2 regions of the Companilactobacillus alimentarius DSM 20249 genome follow, and region 2 is predicted to be linked to the other one. Evidence: predicted binding sites of a transcription regulator. Region 2 holds the regulator's gene; the other holds the start of a gene.
The links. Region 2 encodes NrdR, which represses ribonucleotide reductase genes. Its sites were predicted from a motif close to ACACNATATATNGTGT; they were not measured.

Region 1 (11,750 bases), 200 kb from region 2:
ATTTTCTAACTTCTGAATAACTTTATTCTTATCTTCTGGTAATAGCTCGGCACGGAATTCATCAATTCCCATTTGCTTAGCCATAGTGGCTGCAGCATTCTTATTATCACCGGTTAACATAATCGGTGTAATATTTTGAGCTTTCAATTCTTTGATAAATTCAATTGTATTTTTCTTGATTCGATCACCTAAGGCAACAAATCCTAATACGTGATTATCATTTACCAAGTAACTAATTGTATTTCCTTTATCCAAATAAGTTTGAACCTTTTGATCATCTATCGAGATATTTTCTTTCTTCAAATACTTCATATTGACTAGATAATACTTTTGACCGTCAAGTTGTCCACTCATACCATAACCTTTAATAGCTTGGACATCGTCAAAATTAGTTGCTTTAACTTTCTTATCTTTAGCATATTGAACGATACTTTGAGCAATTGGATGACTTGAGCCATTTTCCAAACCAGTAACTAATGACAACAGTTTTTCATTATCAATTGATTCATCTAATCTATTCAAGCCATTGACCGTAAACTTACCCTCAGTTAAAGTTCCAGTCTTATCCATAGCGATGTAATCAATCTTACGACTGTTTTCCATTGCTTGATTGTCACGGATGATCAAACCATTAGTAGCTGCAATTGAAGTACTACGTGACATAACTAAGGGAATTGCTAAACCTAGTGCATGTGGACAAGCGATGACTAAGACCGCAACCAAACGATTCAAGGCTGTATTCATATCACCTACGACCAGCCAGTAAACAAAGGCAATAATTCCGACTGACAAAGCGGCATAGAATAACCAACTTGAAACTTTATCGGCCAATTTTTGTGTCTTAGAACGATTATTCTGTGCATCAGAAACTAATTTACTAATTTGTGACAAGTAACCTTCGTTAGCGGCTTTTTCAACTTTTACTCTGATAGTTCCCTCACCATTGATCGAACCACCAACTACTTTACTTCCTTGCTCTTTCTTAACGGCTTTGGATTCACCTGTTATCAATGATTCATTGACATAAGTTGATCCGCTAACTATCTGACCATCAAGGGGAACTGATTCACCAGCTCTAATTTCAATTAAGTCGTTGTCTTTAACCATCGAAATATCATGATCCATAGTTTCATCACCGTGAACCATATGAACTTTATCAGGTACTAATGAGGCAATTTTTTGTAAAGCATTACCCGCACTCATAGTGGATTTCATTTCAATCCAGTGTCCTAATAACATGATTACGATCAACGATGCTAATTCCCAAAAGAAATCCATAATATGACTCGATGATTGAACAAAATTGTTCATCACGAAAGCATATAAACTATAAATATATGCAACACTGATACCCATAGTAATCAAGGTCATCATAGCTGGTTGCTTAGACTTTAATTCGCCTTTGGCTCCACTAATAAAAGGTTTTCCACCATAAAAATATAGAATTGTTGCTAAAACCAAAACGATCCAATCTGATCCTGGAAATTGCACTTGAAATGGTAGATTTAAGCCCATGAATGGAGAAAGGATAAACACTGGTATTGCTAAAACAAGCGAAATCCAAAACTTTTGCTTCAAGTCCCCCATATCCATCATGTGACCACCATGCATCATCATATGATCGTCGGACATATCCATTTTTGAATGGTCCATATTCTTCATATCCATTTTTTCATCCATGTCTTTCATTTCAAATCTGCCTCCAAACAATTACAGTCTACTTTTTTGGGTGCTGTCTCTGCTTTCTCTTGTAAAGCTTGAATTATTCCTGAAATATCACTTTGAGAAATTTCTGAACTATTAACTAAATCTTTAATTGCCTCACCCTTTTTCATACAACAAAGATTATCAAACAAATTATTTACACTCTGGTGAATTGCCATATCTTCCTCTATCAATGGCCGATATATATACGGACGTCTTGATTCATCAGCTCGCAAGAAATTTTTCTTTTGCAAGCGGATAATCAAAGTTTTAATCGTGGCAGGTTTCCAATCCGTTTTTCGTTCCAGAATATCAATCACTTGTTTACTTGTTACCTGACCAAGTGTCCAAATAATCCTCATTACTTGCCATTCGGACTTACTCATTGTTTCTATTTCTGTCATAAACTTTGGCTCCTTTTAGTTTACATTCGTAGTCTTCCTTATCAACAGTACAAAGTTTACATCTGTAAACATACGATGTAAAGCTTTTTGACTTTTAATTTTAACCATTCACATCATCCATACTTTCTATTTAGCATTATATCCAAAATGTAATCGTTAGCATACTTTTTTGCATATTACGCAAAAAAGAGTTCTAAGTAATGACAATTCATCACTTAGAACTCTTAATTTTAAATAATTATCTAATTGGACAAGCTCCACCAGCACAATCTGACTGATCGACCAATTCAATATCTTTTTTATCATGATTATCATTTTGTTCAGCGAATACTTGAGCAACGTTTTCGTTTACTTCTGATTCACGTTCTTGATAAACTTTCTTGGCGATTGGTTCTTTAGGTGCCTGTTTGAAACCTGAACCAGTGTATGGCAATAGAGATGTTGATTTTGTCACATTTCTATACTGATACATCAATCCGGCAATTTGATCGGCTTCCTTAGGTTGGAAAGTAATGGTACAACTAACCGCATTATCAGACCAATAAGTTTGTAAGAAAGCTTGTGTAGCGAATTGTTCAGCGATAGAGACAGAACCTGCTGAGGCAAAATTAGGATCATCAGCATTAGCTGCTCTAACTGGAAATTCCACACACATTGTATGTTTTGTATAGACATCAGGTTCGATTTTATATCCACAAGCCTTAAGGGCAGGCAATAATGGGTCACTATCTTGGAATCTGATCCTTTGAATTAAGTAACCTGAATAATGGAAATGCATACCTTCGGATACACCAGCAAGTTTTGCTACAGTACCAGATGGCTTAACAGTCGTATGTTTTACTGAAGCCTTGCATCCTAATTCCTTTGAGTACTCCTTGTCAGCTATTACAACTGAATGATATAGGTCGTCAAATTTATCAGCGACTCTTTGGTCATAAATTGGCTTTTGAATAGTATCCCCTGTTTCAGGATCTGTGACAGATTCAAAACCAGTTACAACACGATTACCAAAAGTCGTCAAAATCCAATCTTGGATACCGGACATTGACACACCGATACGACGATTCTTTTGAATAACCTTACGAGAAATTTCCCAATCGTAATTACTAAAAGTAACACGTTTAGTATATCTAGCAGCAAGTTTGAAAGCATCCTCTAGTGACCAGCCTTGTTCTTGAGCAATCAAAGGAAATACTTCAAACAAGTTACATGGCTCACCATTGCTTAAAGAGATCTCACCACAAGGGTTAGTTCCTTCAACCCCATCATCAATTCCTGGTTGGTAGCCATCAATGGCACGTCCATAGTTACGAGACAATTCCAAATTAACGATTCCTGGTTCACCATTATGAGCAATCGAATCTGCAATTGGTGCATATTTATTGAATTTAGAATCAACCGCAACACTATTATTAGAAGCCCAACGGTGATGGTAAAGTTTCTTTTGATCTTGCTTCATTGTGATAAAGTCCTCATCAGTAGCACCACCTAAAGCCAATTCTGCTGAACGACGGACATTACCAGCAACAACCGTTTTACCAATCAAATTACCCATATCGGTACAATCGACAGAAGTTAATTTTTTACCCACAGCGTTGTTCAAAACTTCGTTAATATCAAAGAACATTTCAATCAAAGGAACAGGACCAGAAGCAGTTCCACCAAAGCCCTTGATCTTTTCACCCTTAGCACGAATCTTAGTAATATCTAAGACAACATCCTTTAGGCCATCATTAGTATCATTGAAATGAGTATCGATCATATTGGCATTGGCAATCACCCAACCCTCACGAGTATCAGGAAGAATGTAATTACGCGTATTTTCAAGACTGTGAGACTTTTTCCACTCATCGCGATCAATTGCACCTGCTGCAATAGAATCTTCATATGAGGCGCTCTCTTTACCAATTAGAACGGTTAAATTGACCTTGTTGTCAACTATTGGCATAAGTTTCATATTACTTGGAACGACAGAGAAACCAACGCCACCACCCTTCATTAATTGATCAAACATGAATGAAAATGGCATTGAAACAGCTAATTGATCTTGCTTCAAGTATGAGGGAACAATATGACTATCTCCATACTTCTGTGGTCTGACGGCAACAAACCAACAATTATTTAAGGCATCACCATTACGATGTTGATATTCTGTACCAGAAATCCAAAGATTTCTACCAGATGGTGTAGCTGCAAGTCCATAAACTAACTTATAAAGATTTTGTGCTTCATCAACTAATCCGGCATATTGTTCATCAGTTAAATCATCACTCTTTAATCGTGGATCAAGATTAATATTTCCTTCAATTACTCGTTTAACAGTTTCAGACCAATTTTCAGTCCGTCCAAGTTCTGGAATCCAGCGGGCATAAGTTCTTTTATAAGTGACCCAGCCCAATTCGCCCCAGTGGGGTTTAATTGTTTTTTTAACTTCATCGACAAAGTCGTTTGATAAAATAATTTTATTAATAGTCTTCATTAATATTCACTCCACACATTTGAGATAACACAATATATAGTACCTTTATCCTTAATTAATAACAACATATAGTGTAAAAGTATTTATATTGACATTTGAAAAGAATTTTTGCGTATTGATATTTCGGCAATTTACTTCTAAAAAAATTTATTTTTGATTTTAACCAATTCGTAAAAATTCAAAGTCGCAATTACTATTCTAATATCTCTTAAGATGGCTTAGCAATGATTTTTTCAATTTAAGTTCTAGCCCAAATTGCAAGTAGGATAACGTAAATTTTTTCCTTGACTTGCTCAATTCATTGTCAGATAAACGATTGCTGGACAAATTTTTTTATAACGAAAAATTTCAGTTTTATGCCATTATTGTCTAAACAAGTCAGTTAATCCTTGTTAGAACAAGTGTTCTTCAAGATAAATAAAAACTAGACCAATTTTTAAAAATTAGTCTAGTTTTTATTTTTTATAAATTTTTTTCGTTACAACTCGATATAATCCGACGGCTGCTAAAATCGCAATTATCGGCAAAAATTCAATCCGATATCTTCCCTGCACTTCAATTAGAAGTTGCGCAGATACAAAAGCCAACAATGGTAATAAAAGTAAATACAAATTATTATTGAACTTCATTTTAAATAAGTCTATTGAGCCAATCCAAGAAAAGACTATCAAAATTATTGAACCTAGATAAGCCAAATAGTCGACTCGCTGGACCGTTTTAGGAGAGTGATTCTGACTATAACCAGTAAAATTAGTTGCCATTGTTCGAGATGACCACAGAACTTGTATTTTATTTATAAACAAACTTATCCACTTTTTGTTCTTATCAAGATAATTTATTTCTTGATGTAAAGCTGCATATTCCTTTTTAGCCATAACTTTACGTGGCTTGCTGGCATCAATTAAACGGTCCAGATCAGGAGAATAAGTTCCATTCGATTGTTTATCAAGCCCGGTCACAAACTTCCATTCAGGGTCATAATTTGACAATCCGTATGAATTTACCGATGCCTTAATTCCCCACCCGGCTAATGAGAAGAGTACCAAATAAATTGCTAGAGCTAAGAGGATCCTTAGAGGCTTTTGATAGTGTACCCCCCCCCTCCGAGTTTAAACACTAAATAAACAATCGTAAAGGCGACAATACCAGCTATGATGACTGGTCCAATGGGGCGAATCAAACAACCAACTGTTAAGGTAATACCTGACAAAATATAACTCCAAAGTTTATCCTGCATAATCAAATAAAATGTAATTAAATAAAATAATGATCCAAGATATTGATTACTTGCTTGACTATTCAAAGCAAACCAATCAAGATCAATCATTAAAAGTAAAACTGCTAATCGAGCAATTTTAATATTATTAAAAATTTTTACGACCAACAAATATGTAAATAATAAAATAAGTGCTTGATAAATAACATTCAAAAATTGAATTGCAAAAATATGATAGCCAAAAATCTTTACAACTGCTAAAACATAAACCATATATCCTGATTGATAGGCAAATCTGGAGAAATAATCGTTATCGGTTTGGTAAAGTTTATCACCATTAAAAAACCCAGGAACACGCGTCCAAAAATTTCCGAAATCACTTATCTGAGTCTTTGGTACCACTAATACCCAAGCAGTGGCAGCAATTATGAAAATTAAGAGCATTCCAAAAAGAATCGACCAATTAACTTTTTTACTTGAATCGTCGATTTTGACCAAGCCATAACCCACAGCTATTACTAAAACAAAAGCAATGATTAAAGTACTCCAATTAAAAGCGCGATTCACCATCGCATAATTCTCATAATAGAAAAGTGTCATTGTAATCAAAACTAAACTAGTGAAAATTGCTAAAACGCCTAATATGAATTTACTAATACCATTTTGTATCTTTAAAATAAATATCCCCGTCCTTAATGTTTATTCTTGTACCCTAACAATTCCTAATTTTAGCATTTCTAATTAGATTGGTTACTATTTTATAAGACTTTTTCCATAAATAAGCTACTTGCTATTTTCACCCTTCTTAAATTGTGAACCGATAAAATAAGTAATAACCGACATAAAAATGGCCACTGCGGCAAATATTACTAAAGAAGTCCAATTATAATAGCCACCTGTTAGAAGCATGAAAACAAAAAATACTACAAAATATATTCCAAAGACCTGTTTTCGATTAATTTTAGTGGTCACCTGAATCAAAGATAATAAAAAGATCAACAAAACTTCCCATGGAAAATTGTCCAAAATCCCCCGTTGATGTATAAGATTACTTCCGATTACTATCACCAACCAAAATCCAATAAAAACTAAAAAATTTCTAATAACTTTATTCTTCATAAAACCCCCTTTAAACAAATAATTATTTACTAGCGTAACATATTTTTAAATTCTATTTTGATTAAATCTATTTGTTAATTTATAAATATTTTTGAATTTATATTGAGATTTTTCTTGATAAAAAGCTGGATTATTTAATTTATATTTATGATGAGATTTAACCCAGAAAGTTGTTTCTGGATTATTGATTGTATAAAAATTATTAGTATTTAAATTGAATCTTTTATACAACTTCTTTTGTCCAATATTTTCAGGACGAAATTTTTTTATTCCCATGATGACCTGTGTTCCAATCTTAGGAATGGGGAAAGTTTCACTAGGATAATAAACAACTTCTTGAGGATTATTAATTCCAAAACTACTATATAAATCCCTTACACGAGCAAATCCACCTGCAAATACTGTCTTGATAGTTTTATTCTCTAATGATTTATCACCACTAATAATCTTTTCAATATAAATCGTTGCTTTAGTTTCTGGAGCCAAAGGCCTTCCTATCATCGAATTAAGATTGACAATTTGTCCTTTAACAACAAATTGATTAGCATTTTTTAGACTTTGTAAGCTCATACTCTCGTCATCATACCCATTAGGAACAGTCGTGAAGGCCTTTTTAAAATTAGGCTGGTCAATTACTTTAACTTTCTCTAAACGTCCTTGCCAGCGCTTCTGATTAACTTTTATCTCACTTTTTCTCTGGCCCTGTTGTGCGATTGAATCGTGACTTATTGGTTTATTACATCCTGAGAGCAATATCAAACTTAATATTGTTATCATTAATAATTTAAATTTCATTTTCGACACCCTTTTTTGAATTATCAAAAGTGTATCACTGCTTTCGAGAAGATATATTATATTGCACAAAAAATATCCCTAACTTATTTAAAAGTCAGGGATATTTATGCCTTAAAAGAATTACTTATTCAAGTATTCTTCAACAAGCTTCTTATTATCTTCATTAGTAATTGATTCATTAACAGCACGATCTGCTAGTGTAGCAAGATCCTTTGTGCTTAATTTCTTCATTAAACTTCTTACACGAAGAACTGATGTGGCACTCATTGAATACTCATCAAGACCCATGCTCAAAAGCAATGGAAGCATTGTGTTGTCACCAGCAGCTTCTCCACACATGCCGGCCCACTTGCCTTCCTTATGAGCTGATTCAATAACATGTTTGATCAATCTCAAAATTGAAGGGTTGTATGGTTGATAGAGGTATGAAACATGTTCATTACCACGATCAGCGGCCATTGTATATTGAATCAAGTCGTTAGTACCAATACTAAAGAAATCAACTTCCTTAGCAAATTGGTCAGCCAATACAGCTGCGGCAGGAACTTCCATCATCATTCCTAATTGAATGTCGTCGGAAACCTTTACACCGTCTTTAACTAACTTAGATTTTTCTTCTTCAAAGACCTTCTTAGCATCTCTGAACTCTTGTAAAGTACCGATCATTGGGAACATGATACGTAGATTACCAAAAGCAGAAGCACGGAGCAACGCTCTTAATTGAGTTCTAAAGATTTCTTGTCTGTCCAAACTGATACGGATAGCACGATAACCTAAGAATGGGTTCATTTCTTCTGGAAGTGGTAGGTATGGCAAGTGCTTATCACCACCGATATCCATTGTACGGACAACGACTGCCTTACCATTCATTCCTTCTAGAACTTTCTTATAAGCTTTGAATTGATCTTCTTCAGTTGGAAGACTATCTGATTGCATGTACAAGAATTCTGTACGATACAAGCCAATACCTTCGGCACCATTATCAATAACACCCTTTAAGTCATCAGGTGTACCAATATTAGCAGCGATATCAAAGTGCTTGCCATCAGCTGTAACTGAAGGTTCGTCCTTTAACTTCTCCCATTCAGCTTTTTCTTCTGCGAAGTCTTTAGCTTTTTGAGTATAGCTCTTAATATCTTCATCAGATGGATCAACGATAGCAGCACCGTTTAGTCCATCAACAATAACAGTGTCTCCAACCTTAACATCCTTAGTAATTGTGTCAGTACCAACAACAGCAGGCAATTCAAGTGAACGTGCCATAATAGCTGAGTGGGCTGTACGACCACCGATATCAGTTACAAAGCCTTTAACATACTTCTTATTCAATTGAGCTGTATCACTAGGTGTCAAATCATGAGCTATAATTACCACTTCATGATCGATCAAAGCTGGATTTGGTAATTCAACTCCTAATAAATGAGCCATGACACGTTTTGTAACGTCACGAACATCAGCAGCTCTCTCTTGCATGTATGGATTATCTGTCATACCTTCGAAGATTGAAATAAAGTTTTCCGAAACATCATGCAATGCTTGTTCAGCATTAACACTCTTATCAGAAACTTCTTTTTCAACTGCGCCTGTAAATTCTGGATCAGCCAAAATCATCTTGTGGGCATCAAAAACTTGAGCTTCCTCTTCACCTAGAGATTCCTTAGCGGTATCTCTGATTTTTGTAAGCTCATCATCTGATGTTGAAATAGCATCCTTAAGACGACTGATTTCTGCATCAGCATCTGAAATACTTTTCTTAGTGAAAGACAAATCTGGTTGAACTAAAAGGTATGCTTCAGCAGTAGCGATACCATCACTAGCTGCAATTCCCTTAATAGTTTTAACCATTATTCTGCCAATCCTTCCTTTGTCATTGTTTCTCCAATAGCAGCAACTGCATCACTAGCATCGTCACCATCAGCTGTAATTGTAACGTCAGCACCTTGGCCAACACCGAGTGACATAACACCCATGATTGACTTCAAGTTTACTGATTTGCCTGAGAATTCAATGTTAATGTCTGAGCTAAATTTGCTAGCTGTTTGTACCAACATAGTAGCTGGACGTGCATGGATACCTGTTTCTGCAATAATGTGAAAATCTTTCTTTTCCATAATTAATACCTCACCATATAATATAAAATTCTGTAGTTACACTACAAATATTCACTAATTAATTTACCATTATCTTCAATTTTTCACAAGGGGTTTGCATAAAAAATAGCGATATAACACAGTCATGATAAGACGTTTAACGCTTACAACCCCTGTCGCTGAAAGCGTTTATATTATAAAACTTTTTCAGTGCTTATTGAAAAAGTTTTCCTAATAATCATTAAATAAATAAAAATTTAAATTTTCAAGACTTAGCACTTGCATTAGTCGAGTGCTAATTATATACTACCGTTGTATCCTGAGCAAAAGGAAAGGTGGGGTGCGTATGCTTTGTCAGAATTGTCATAAAAATGAAGCGACAATTCATTTATATACAAGTGTTAATGGTCAACGAACAGAAATCAATCTCTGTCAGGACTGTTATCAAAAATTAAGAAATCAAACTAATGAAGGTATGAATAATATGGCACAAAATCCATCAGGTGGATTTTCTAGTTTTGAAGACTTGTTTAACGCCTTAAATGGTGCACAACAACCTAATGCTTTTGAACAACAACAAGGTCCCCAAACTCAAGCTGGCGGTGGAAATGGAAATTCCCGTCGTCCTCGAGGTAATGGAGTCTTAGACCAATATGGAGTTGATTTGACTGCTTTGGCTAAAAAAGGCCAAATTGATCCTGTTATCGGTCGTGACAAGGAAATAAACCGTGTAATCGAAATATTAAATAGAAGAACTAAGAATAACCCTGTTCTAATTGGTGAAGCAGGTGTTGGTAAAACTGCCGTCGTCGAAGGCCTAGCACAAAAAATTGTTGACGGTGACGTACCTGAAAAATTACAGAATAAACGCGTTGTTCGCTTAGATGTAGTTTCACTAGTTCAAGGTACTGGTGTACGTGGTCAATTCGAACAAAGAATGCAACAATTGATCAATGAATTGCAAAAGAATAAGGAAATCATCTTATTCATCGATGAAATTCACGAAATCGTTGGTGCTGGTAATGCTGAAGGTGGTATGGATGCAGGAAATGTCTTGAAACCTGCCCTAGCTCGTGGCGATCTACAACTAGTCGGTGCAACCACTCTAAATGAATATCGGACAATCGAAAAAGATTCCGCTTTGGAACGTCGTCTTCAACCTGTCCAGGTTAACGAACCTAGCATTGATGAAACGGTCCAAATTTTAAAAGGTATTCAACCAAAATATGAGGATTATCATCATGTAAAATTCTCAAATGAAGCTATCAAATCTGCGGCTGAACTATCAGCACGTTACATTCAGGATCGTTTCTTGCCAGATAAGGCAATCGATTTAATTGATGAAGCCGGTTCTAAAAAGAACTTACAAATCAATCATGTTGATATGGCTGATTTAGACAATAAGATTTCTGACGCTGAAGTTCAAAAACAAGCTGCTCTTCGTAATGAAGATTATGAAAAAGCTGCTTACTATCGTGATCAAGTAACCAAATTCCAGCAAATGAAAGATGGCGCTAAGAGCGAGCCTGCTGACAAGAGTATTGTTACTGAAAAAGATATTCAAAAAATTGTTGAAGAAAAAACCAACATTCCCGTTGGCGAATTACAATCTAATGAACAGGCTCAATTGAAAGATCTTGAACCTGATTTGAAAGCTCATATTATAGGACAAGATAAAGCTGTCGGTGATGTGGCTCGTGCTATTCGCCGTAACAGAGTTGGTTTTAACAAATCTGGTCGTCCTATCGGATCATTCCTATTTGTAGGACCTACTGGTGTTGGTAAAACCGAATTAGCTAAACAACTTGCTCGTGAGTTATTCGGTTCAGAAGATTCAATGATCAGATTCGATATGTCTGAATATATGGAAAAACATTCAATTTCTAAGTTGATCGGTTCACCTCCAGGGTACGTTGGTTACGAAGAAGCTGGCCAATTGACTG
Region 2 (11,750 bases):
ATTCTTGATAATCTTATTCATCAAGGCAGTGATTTCTTTCAATTCATCGACACTGATTTGACCATCTTCGTTATCAGTATCAACATAGAATCCATCATCGTTGGCTTGTTTTTCACCAAAGTGAAGATCTTTCTTAAATTTCTTAGCAGCAGCACTGAATACTAATGCTGCAGTATTTCTCAATACTTTTAAAGCGTCATCTTTGTCTTCACCAGAAATGATTTCAATCTTGGCATCTTGTTTGATAGGACGTTCAAGATCAACCAAAGTATCATTAAGCTTACCAGCAACAGCTTTTTTACCTAATGAAGTACTAATTGACTTAGCAACGTCTAAAGTAGTTGTGCCTTCGTCAAACTCCTTAACAGAATTATCTGGGAATGTTAACTTGATTTTTGACATAGACTATTTCCTCCTAAATTTTAGATAACAAAAAATGCGTCCCTGAAGTATAGACATATAACTAAATATGTACATACTTCAGGGACGCATCTGCGCGGTTCCACCCATGTTAAAACTGTATAACAAATAACAGTTTTCACTCTATGGTTATAAAGTAACCAACAATTATATAGTTTTATATGGAAGTGGTAACTCCAGTAATGGGTAAGCTTTCAGTAATCGTACCCTCCCTGAATAGAACCGAAGTGTTATCTTTCATGTCTTTATTGAAACACTTATTTTTAAATAATACAAGTTATTTTTTAAATCTTCTATTCTGACCAGTTACAATGACTTCACGTGAAAGATACTTAACTCGTTCCATGATACGTTTGGCTTTCACAGGTTCCTCTTCGCCACGTTGATTCACGGACAAATGCTGTTCAAATTCTTTCATGGAAAAGTTAGATGAAAAGAAAGTTGGCAAATTTTCCTGCATCCGATACTGCAAGATAACTCCCAAAACTTCATCCCTGATCCAACTGGACATCGTATCCGCACCAATATCATCCAGCATCAAAATATCAGCAACCTTAATCTTATTAACTTTTGCTAAAACGTTATTTTGACCAATAGAATCCTTCATCTCCACAGCAAAGGTTGGAAAATGCACCAAGGTCGTATGAACGTCATGCTTAAATAGTTCATTCGCAATTGCACCAAGAAGATACGTCTTACCAACGCCAAAATCGCCAGCCAAGAACAGACCTGGGGTAAATGTTTTTGAATGTAAATAATTATCAATAAAATCTAATGCTTGTGCCAACGCATCTTGGCGGCCTTCACCATCATAATCATCCAGTTTGGCACGACGAATGTCTGGAGCCATGTCCATCAAGACGAAACTTGATTCATATTGATTTCTCTTTTCTCGATTTTGAGTTCGTTCATTAGGATAATAAGCAACTTCAATATTGTGATTACTAACAATTAGTTTAGGATAATACCCCTTACTCAACTCACTTGCATGATTTTTATTATTATAAAATTCATAAATACTAGCCGCACTAGTAGAAATCGCATCGGAATTGATTTTATTTTCATTTTCTTTTAAAAATTTCTGTACATCGGGATCATTCAAAGCATTATTAAGAAGACGGCGATAATCCTCCGTCAAATTTTTTGAATTCAAATATTCTGCTAATCTACTACCTAAATTGTCCATGCTTAATTATCCTTATTTCTCAATCTTTTCAGTCTATTCTGAAGATCTGTCTGTTCGTTCTCTTGACTTGCTTTCTTTGGTACCTTAGCTTTAATTTTACTCCAATCAGTCGCTTGTTCAACTTTACGATTTTTATTGTTATAACGGCGTTTAGGATTACGTGGACGATTTTGAAAATCGCTAATTCGTTTCAAAGCCTGTTCTGCCGTTTTAACCCCGTTTTGCTGCCAATCATTTGCGACTGTCTCCATCAAAGGCAAAGTCAAGGTTGGTGATGTCTGTAAAATATAATAGACCATAATATTTAATACTGATGGTGATAGAAATGACTTCATTGCCATATTCCGTAAAGCTTTGGATTCCACTGTACCAGTAAAGCCACCGCTTTTTTGTTTTTGAGCAGCCAAAAATTCTGCCGGCCTCAACTCTCGAGCTTGCTTTAATAACAATTGATCAGAACGATTTAAATTACTGTCATCACTTTTTTCTTCTTTTTCTGAATTTGCTTGATGTCTAACTGAAATATTGGCATTTTTCTCAAATCGATCCTGAATGTCTTTTTTTAATCGTGTAGGGTCAATCTCATTTTTTACAATATCACAAGTTCGTCCAATAGCATTAATTATTGTATTTTCATCTAAATCATAAAAAGCATGTAAATTCAAAATCAACTCCTGATTTTGCAATAAATTATCAGGGCTAATTTTAAATAAATGCTGGATCCGATCGGAAATCAATTCCCAGTCTAATTGGGGTACTTTCTCTTCGCTCAGAGATGGGCTCTGATGATCATTTTCATTAACTTTAAAGTTACTCTGCGTATTTTTCACTTCTGTAGGGGCATTGATCAAATCGTTATTGCTTAATTGAAAGACTTCCAGAAAATCCTTAGTAATTTCATTAGAGTTTTTCAAGATCAAATTAGAATGAGAATACTTATCGGCTAACAAATGAAATTTTTTTTCACCAACTTGTTCGTACAAAAAAATGCTCATCAAATCATCTTGAAAAAATTCATCCGGAGAAAGTGGCTCAAACAATTGATAAATGTAATATGGTCCTATATCATCTTTTTTTTGATACGTTCTAATTAAACCTAAAGCTTCTGCTTTGATTCTTGCATCATAAAATCGTTTTAAATCAATTCCCAACAAACTCATTAGTTCGGCATGACTCTTTCTTTGCGTAACTAATTCTTTATTAGGTAGTTTTTCCCAAAGCAATAAATATAAACTAAAGGCTTCTATACCCAAGATTGGTAAATACAAATCCGTCAAAATATGCCGATCGTCATCATTTAAATGACCACTGGGTAAGCACCAGTAGCCAACTAATGGCGTGAATTTATCTGTTCCAAAATTACTCGTTGCCAATAGGACTCCCCTTACTTCTTATCAATTTTCTTACCATTGGACATCATTTCTTGAACTTCCTGCATGAAACCATTCATATCTTTAAATTCACGATAAACACTGGCAAAGCGTATGTAAGTCACATCGTCAACTTTAGACAATATTTTCATCACATGCTCACCGATTACTTGCGATCTGACTTCACTTTCTCCAGTAGATCTGATTTCATTTTCAACTTTGTCGACAATATCATTCATTTGATCCATAGTTACAGGACGCTTTTCAGCCGCACGAACTAAGCCGTGAAGTAATTTTTCTCGACTAAATTCTTCCCTATTTCCATTTTTCTTGATGACTAATAGTGGTGACTTCTCTAATCTTTCAAACGTTGTGAAACGAGTACCGCAATACTCACATTCACGTCGTCTTCTAATTGCACGTCCTTCATCGCTGGGACGACTATCAATAACTTTTGATGAATCATGATGACAGTGTGGACAAATCAAGATTCCAACCTCTTTTCCAAATTAAAGTTGTGCTACTAACTTATTAAATTCTTTTGTAAGATTTGCTAAATCTCCTGAATTATCAATCACAAAATCAGCACGATTCTTTTTCTCGTCCATCGACATTTGTGAATTGATCTGCTCCAAAGCAACTTTTTTGGTTAAGCCATTTCGCTTCATTAAACGTTGTAATTGAATCTGTGGCTCTACATAGATACTAATCACGCCGTCAAAATAATTCTGATAATTGCCTTCAAACAAAAGCGGTATTTCAAAAATAGAGATTGTCTTTTCAGATGATTTCTTATTAGTTTCAATCGTCTGTAAAATTTCTTTTTTTATCAATGGTCTCGTAATGGCATTCAATTTAGCTAGTTGCTCTTGATCACTAAAAACAATGGAACTTAATTTCTTACGATTCAAGGTTCCCTCAGGCAATAAAATACCCTCGCCAAATTGTTGCGTAATCTGTTGCAATCCCACTGTACCAACTTTGACCACTTCTCTAGCCACATAATCAGCATCATAAATAACAAACTTGTTTTGTCTAAATAGATTTAAAACGGTTGATTTGCCTGAAGCAATTCCTCCCGTTAAACCGTAGATCTTACTCATTTCACTACCTGGCACCTTGGGCAAAAATGCGTTCCTCGACCTCCAACTTTAATTTTTTCAATCAAGGTTTGGCATCTTGGACAAGGCGTTCCTTCTTTTCCGTAAACTTTTAAATTATTTTGCATGTTACCCATATGGCCGTTTGCATCCACATAAGAACGGACGGTTGAACCACCAGATTCAATTCCTATTTTCATCTCTTTATTGGATGCTTCAATGATATTTTGAATATCTTCATCACTCAAATGATTAGCAGGCGTTTTGGGGTGTAATTTTATTTTCCAAAGTACCTCATCGACGTAGATATTTCCCAGACCACTCATGACCGATTGGTCTAACAGAACAGTCTTAATATCTTTATGATGACGCATAATTCTTGGTTTCAAATTTTGAAAAGTGAATTCCGACGATAAGGGCTCTGGTCCTAATTTTTTTATAGATTTATTCTCTGATAAATCATCAGTTCTCCACAGCTGCATTCGGCCAAATTTACGAACGTCATTATAAATCATTTTTTCGCCATTATCCAATGTAAAAATAGCATGCGAATGTTTGTCAATAGCACTAGGATCTGCCGAAATCCTATATCTTCCTTCCATTCGCAAATGACTAATTATTGTATAACCATTATCCAAATGAATCAATAGAAACTTAGCTCGTCGATCAACATTTTCGATTATGGCGCCAGTCACAAATTCAATGAACTGTTCCACATCCCCGGTAATCAAATTCTGATACCGAATCTCCACATGTGTTATTTTACGACCCTTAACTCGAGCGTTCAAACCTCTTTTAACCGTTTCAACTTCTGGCATTTCTGGCATTTTATCACCTACTATTTAGCTTCGTACCAAGTTTTTCCATGAGCCGTTTCAACTTTCAAAGGTACATCCAATTTTACAGCTGAATCCATGACGCTTGGAACTAATTTCTCTAATGTTGCAATTTCTGTCGCCGGTGCTTCAAAAATCATTTCATCATGTACTTGCAACAATAGATTAGCTTGCAATTTTTCCTTTACTAACATCTTTTGCATATTGATCATTGCCACTTTAATAATATCCGCAGCACTACCCTGAATTGGCGTATTCATAGCCGTTCTTTGGGCAAAATTACGCATATTAAAATTCTTTGAATGAATATCTGGTAAATAGCGACGACGATGCATAATTGTTTCCACGTAACCATTTTCACGGGCATATTTAACAATATCATCCATATATTTTTTAACGCCTGGATATTGTTCGAAATATGACTCAATAAAAGCTGCGGCTTGTTTACGACTAATGCCGATATTTTGTGACAGACCATAGTCACTGATACCATAAACAATCCCAAAGTTAGTAGCTTTAGCTTGACGACGCATATTAGGAGTCACTTCATCAGTACTATTCAAACCAAAGATCCGCATAGCCGTATGTGCGTGAATATCGTAATCCTCGTTGAAAGCCTCTTGCATGTGTTCGTCTCCTGAAATATGGGCCAACACGCGTAATTCCACTTGTGAATAATCAGCTGAAAAAATCTCCCAATCCTTATGCTGAGGAACAAAAGCCTTACGTATCTGCTTTCCTTCATCAATTCTAATAGGAATATTTTGTAGATTAGGTTCAATTGAAGATAGACGTCCGGTTTGCGTCAAAGTTTGTAAATAAATCGTATGAATTTTGTTATCCGGCTGAATAAACTTTTGTAATCCAACCACATAAGTCGATTGAATCTTAGAAATTTGACGATAATCTAAAACCATCTGAACGACAGGAGACTTATCCTTTAACTTCTCTAAGACATCGACCGAAGTAGAATAACCTGTTTTAGTCTTTTTAATCACGGGCAATTTCAAATCTTCAAATAAAACGACACCTAGTTGTTTGGGCGAGTTAATATTAAACTCTTTACCCGCCTCTTGATAAATCTTTTGCTCAATTTCATTCAGCTTCTTTGCAAAAGTATTCTCCATTTCCTGTAATTTGGAGGCTTCAACCGTAATACCCTTAATTTCCATTTCAGCCAAAACAATTGATAATGGCAATTCAATTTCATCATAAAGGCTATCTTGGTCATTATCCTTTAATTCAGCAAGCATCTGATCTTTCAAGGTATCAATAACTTGAGCCTCCTGAGCTAGGAAATTCAACAATACTTTTTCATCTTCAGGAACGGCTTTTTTAACACCTTTACCATAGAACTCTTCTTGGGTTGGCAAACTAATATTATAATTGTGAGCTACTAAACCAATGTCTTGTTTGTTGTCATTGGTATCTAGTAAATAGGCCACTAATAACATATCGAAACTAACCCCAGCGAGCTGACAGCCATAACGATGCAATAACGCTATAGTCTGCTTATTGTCAAAGAGATACTTCTCTTTTGTTTTATCAGCCAGCCAAGTTTTCAGTGATTGATTTTCCAAAACTGAAACATCAGTCGTTCCATAGTATGTCTGACCATCGGAAATTAAAATTCCAATGATTGGCGCTGTATGATAGTTTTCTCCAAAGCCTTCTACGACCAAAGTATGAACTTTTTGGCTTTCAACAATCTCTTTAATTGCTGAATCATTTAATTCTTTGACCTCAATTTTAACTAGGTCTTTTGAACTATCTTCTGTCTTAATATCCATTCTTTCCAAAAATGATTGAAAATTCATCTTTTGATAAAATTGAATCAACATTTCTTGATTATCTCCACGATATTCCAAATCGCTCAAATTTAATTCAACCGGCGAATCACAATTGATCGTAGCTAATTTTTTACTTAAAAATGCTTGGTCCTTATCGTCGATCAAATGCTCTTTTAGTTTGCTCTTCTTCATTTCATCAACATGTTCATAAATATCTTCCATACTGCCATATTGATTGATCAATTTAATAGCAGTCTTTTCACCGACTTTTTCAACGCCAGGATAATGATCAGAGTTATCACCCATTAAACCTTTCATATCAATGATCTGTTGTGGAGTAATACCCAATTTCTCTTTGACATGTTTTGGAGTATAACTTTCCGTCTCCGTCACGCCTTTGACATTTACACGTACAGTAACTTTATCAGTCGTCAATTGAGTCAAATCACGATCCCCTGTAATGATGGTAACGTCCATGCCATCTTTTTCAGCTTTACGTGACATAGTTCCGATGATGTCATCAGCTTCATAATTAGGCAACTGATACGTCTTGATTCCTCGGTAATTTAATAAATCTTGAATCAATGGCAATTGTTCCATTAATTCTGGCGGAGTTTTCGCACGTGTCCCTTTGTATTCTTTGAACATTTCTGTTCTAAAAGTAGTTTTACCAGCATCAAATGCCACCAATGTATGCGTTGGCTTTTCATCTTTTAAAATCAAATCCAACATATTGTTGAAAGCATACAGGGCGTTGGTATGAATGCCATCCCCGTTGACAAATTTATCTAAGACGTTGTGCATGGCGAAAAATGCTCTGAAGGATACACTATTTCCGTCTATTAAAAGTAATTTTTTATTTTGTGTCATATTTTCTCCAATTTAATTGAATTAACTAATCTTATTTTAACAAATCAAAGCACCTAAAAAAAGTTACTCCCTCGTTAAATAACTTTATCTATCAAAAAAGCCGACGCCATAACTACTAAGAGCTATTATATCGACTTTTACAATAACTTATTCATTTTTTTGATATTTAAAGTGAACATAAAGAATTGATCCAAGTACTAGTACAGATAAAATCGTCAAAATAATAAAGTCAACTTTTGTTCCAGAAATTGTATTAACCACTGAATTATTAGATCCACTAGTCAAAGCGGCAGCTGAAATAACTACTGACAAGACATTAGTACCTAATGAACCCGCGTACTGTTGCATCATACTAAACAAAGAGTTCTGATCAGATTTCTTAGCGCCTTGAACTTGGCGACTCCCATCAGACAATGAGGTCCCAAATCCAAAATTAAAACCAATTCTGAGAATCAAATAAATCAAGGTAATACTCATCAAAGTTAAACTTTCACTTTTTATTAAGAAAAGCCCTGATCCTACAGTAATCAGAATACCACTGATAACCAATGGCAATGTAGGACCTTTTTTATCGTACAAATATCCTGCAAAAGGCCCCATAACTGCTCCTAGTAGTGAACCAGGTAACAACATTAAACCAGCTTCAGCCGAATTCAAGTGTAAAGCTGTTTGTGCGAAGATTGGTAAGACGAATGACAAACCAATATTAATAAATTGCAGACTGAAATAACTGAACAAACGTAAACGTAAGACAGGTAGTTTTAATATTGAAAAATCAATCAATTGACGTTTACTCTGACTATTGTACCAAGCAAAAATGAGCACAACTACAATTGATACTACGATCCATAGCAAAAATTGACTCGAAGTAAAACCATGAGTTCCAGCTTGATCAAACGTAAATAAGATCATTGAAAATATAATTGCTAAACCAATTACACTAAAATAATCAAAAGAAATCCCCTTAGTCCCAAAAGCTTTTCCACGAATGGACAATTGTCCGATAATAAATAGAACAATAATTAAAGGAATTACACCTACAAATATTTCTCGCCAACTCCACATACGATTAATTATTCCACCATAAGTTGGTCCTAGTGCTGGGGCCAATGAAATAACCACTCCTGCTAAACCAGTATACAATCCTAACTTAGCTGGTGGTACTTCTTCAAAAATCAAATTAAACATCAACGGTGTCGACAAACCAGTCGCAATAGCTTGCAATAATCTTCCAGCCATTAATACCGGAAAATTAGGAGCCATCATACAAATGATTGAACCAATCAGACATAAAGATGCCGCAAAGATAAAAATTTTTAATGGATCAAATTTTTTTAAAATATAAGCTGTCGTACTCATTACAATTGTCGTTAATAACAAGTATCCGGTCGTTAGCCACTGAACCGTGCCTAAACTGACATTCAATTCCTTAGTCAGAGTTGGAAAAGTTACATTCATCGATGTTTCAATTAAAATTCCAGTAAACGATAATAATCCGACGGCAAAAATTGATAATTTTACACGTGTTGAAACAGTATCTTTCACGTTTAGTTCCTCTTTTCATAAAAAAAGAGCCATGACAATTCGCTCTGTCATAGCCCTTACTATTTAATTTATTGTTGATTAGGATTTAAGGTACTTAGCAATTGTTCATAAGCAGTTTCATACTTTTGAACATCACCGGCACCCATGAATATCATCACAGTATTATGATATTCCAATAATGGAGACATATTATCAAGTGTTAGAACTTTTCCACCCTTATGAATCTTGTCGCCAAGATCTTTACTTGTAATATCGCCATGGGCTTCACGAATAGAGCCAAAGATATTAGTTAAGTAAACTTCATCAGCTAGATCCAATGACTTAGCAAAGTCATCCATCAAAGCTAAAGTTCTTGTATAAGTATGTGGTTGGAAGACCGCAATAATCTTCTTATCAGGATATTTTTGTCTAGCAGCATCAATCGTTGCTTTGATTTCTTGTGGGTGGTGAGCGTAGTCGTCGATGATAACTTGGTCAGCCACTTTCTTTTCACTGAAACGTCTCTTAACACCACTGAAGGTTTGTAATTCACGATTAATCAAGGCATGGTCAAGTTTTTCCATATGACCTACACCGATGACAGCTAATGAATTTAAAACATTGTGTTCGCCAAACAATGGAACTTGGAAATTACCAATATTTTCACCATCAATTGAAACATCAAATGATGAACCTTTGACCGTTCGCTTGATATTAGTTGCACGAATGTAATCTGATTCATTTAAACCATATGTATAAATAGGTGTATCAGCTTTGATGGTCTTAGCATGTTTATCTTCGCCCCAAATGAAAATACCCTTTTTAGTCTTTCGAGCTTCTGATTCAAAGGCGTCAACAACATCATTGATCCCACCAAAGAAGTAATCAGGATGATCAAAGTCAATATTAGTAATAATCAAATAATCAGGAGAATAGGCTAAGAAATGACGACGATATTCATCGGCTTCGAATACAAAGAACTTAGCATCTTTGATTCCTTTACCAGTACCATCACCAATCAAATATGATGTCTTAGCAATTCCGCTTAAAGTATGTGCCAACAAACCAGTTGTACTAGTCTTACCGTGTGAACCAGCGATACCAATTGAAGTATAATCTGAAACTAACTCACCAACTAATTCTGGATATGTAATTACTTTTAAGTGCATATCATTAGCTTTTTTAATTTCTACTTGATCATTACTAAAAGCGTTTCCCTTAACAATAGTTAAGCCTTCGTGAATATTTTTCTCATCGAAAGGCAAAATCTTGATTCCTGCTTGTTCAAGACCACGTTGAGTAAATGTATATTTATCAATATCTGAGCCTTGAACTTCATATCCTAAATCTTTCAAAATGAGTGCCAAAGCGCTCATTCCTGTTCCTTTAATTCCAACAAAATGATAAACTGTCTTTTCCATAATAGCTCCTAATTAAACAAATTCTTTGCTTCTTCAAAATCAAATGCTTGACCAGCTTTTCCTTGATCAAGTACTAGAATACCACGTTTTTGCGGTGCATTAGGAATTCCTAATTCTCTAGCAGAACAGATCATTCCGTAACTATCGACACCACGCAACTCACCTGGCCAAATTTCCTTGCCAGTAGGCATAACAGCACCTGGTAAAGCAACGACAACTAATTGTCCTTCGTCAATATTTGGAGCACCACAAACGATTTGGACTGGTTTATCTAAGCCGACATCAGTCTGAGTAATATGTAAATGATCTGAATCAGGATGAGCCTTCATTTCATCAACATGTCCAATTACAAACTTCGGACTTTTATCAGCTTCTAATTTGTCAGAAAAACCTGCTTTAACAAGCGTATCATTTAAAACATCTACTTGTTTATCATCTAAGAAAACTTGACCGGATTCATTTTGAATTCCTAGTTTCTCTCCTAGGTCAAAGAAATTGAAGCCAATAGCTTCGTCATTCTTTTCATTGAAAATACGTACAATATTATCTTTTTGGGTCGTATCCTGTGAAATACCAACATCATTGCCTAATTCCACAATTAGAACGTCCCCTAAAACTTCTGGATTATAAAAGCTTAATAGCAAGTTTTTCCCCTCACTTGATCAATTATTTGTTAATTACGCTGTTAATAAAGGTCTCAACTTCTTCTTTAGTTTTTCGATCTTTATTTACTAGTCTACCAATTTCTTTTCCATTTTCAATAACAACAAAGCTAGGAATACCCATAATTCCTAATTCTTGAGCAACTTCCATGTTATTATCACGGTTAAAACTGATCCAAGTGAAATCTGAGTACTCTTTTTCTAATTCTGGTAGTTTTGGTTCGATAAATTTGCAATCTGGGCACCAATCAGCGTGGAAAAATAGGACATACTTGCCTTCCTTTGTTGCTTCATGCCAATCTTTTACATTATAATCTTCAATTGTCTTCATATTTATTCACCTCTGTCAATAAGATACTTTTTATTTTTAAAACGGTCAATTAAATGTTCTTGAGCATTCGATTGAGATATAATAGTGTTAATATATCAGTAAATCGAAATCAAGGAGTGATTTTTTATGAGTAAAAAAGGTATCGGTTCATTAATCGTTACTGGTTCTGTACTTGTGGCTGGTGCAGCCGCTACAGTTTTAGTAAAACACCATCTGGATAGCGAGAAAATAATTGATAAA

Region 1: nrdJ (ribonucleoside-triphosphate reductase, adenosylcobalamin-dependent) is a predicted target of NrdR. The motif match lies at 4,615-4,630, and genes of this name have one in related genera.

Annotation. Positions count from the first base shown of each region.
Region 1 covers NZ_CP018867.1:1,091,043-1,102,792, forward strand. The annotation lists gene LA20249_RS05280 (heavy metal translocating P-type ATPase) at 1-1,689, opposite strand, end outside; gene LA20249_RS05285 (CopY/TcrY family copper transport repressor) at 1,686-2,108, opposite strand; gene nrdJ (ribonucleoside-triphosphate reductase, adenosylcobalamin-dependent) at 2,347-4,587, opposite strand; gene LA20249_RS11840 (hypothetical protein) at 5,043-5,546, opposite strand; gene LA20249_RS11845 (hypothetical protein) at 5,660-6,373, opposite strand; gene LA20249_RS05300 (hypothetical protein) at 6,587-6,922, opposite strand; gene LA20249_RS05305 (hypothetical protein) at 6,968-7,717, opposite strand; gene ptsP (phosphoenolpyruvate--protein phosphotransferase) at 7,838-9,562, opposite strand; gene LA20249_RS05315 (phosphocarrier protein HPr) at 9,562-9,828, opposite strand; gene LA20249_RS05320 (ATP-dependent Clp protease ATP-binding subunit) at 10,154-11,750, shown strand, end outside.
Region 2 covers NZ_CP018867.1:895,844-907,593, forward strand. The annotation lists gene thrS (threonine--tRNA ligase) at 1-402, opposite strand, end outside; gene dnaI (primosomal protein DnaI) at 698-1,606, opposite strand; gene LA20249_RS04390 (DnaD domain protein) at 1,609-2,979, opposite strand; gene nrdR (transcriptional regulator NrdR) at 2,991-3,464, opposite strand; gene coaE (dephospho-CoA kinase) at 3,486-4,079, opposite strand; gene mutM (DNA-formamidopyrimidine glycosylase) at 4,076-4,903, opposite strand; gene polA (DNA polymerase I) at 4,915-7,572, opposite strand; gene LA20249_RS04415 (MFS transporter) at 7,720-9,117, opposite strand; gene murC (UDP-N-acetylmuramate--L-alanine ligase) at 9,186-10,517, opposite strand; gene ytpR (YtpR family tRNA-binding protein) at 10,526-11,161, opposite strand; gene LA20249_RS04430 (thioredoxin family protein) at 11,184-11,510, opposite strand; gene LA20249_RS04435 (hypothetical protein) at 11,637-11,750, shown strand, end outside.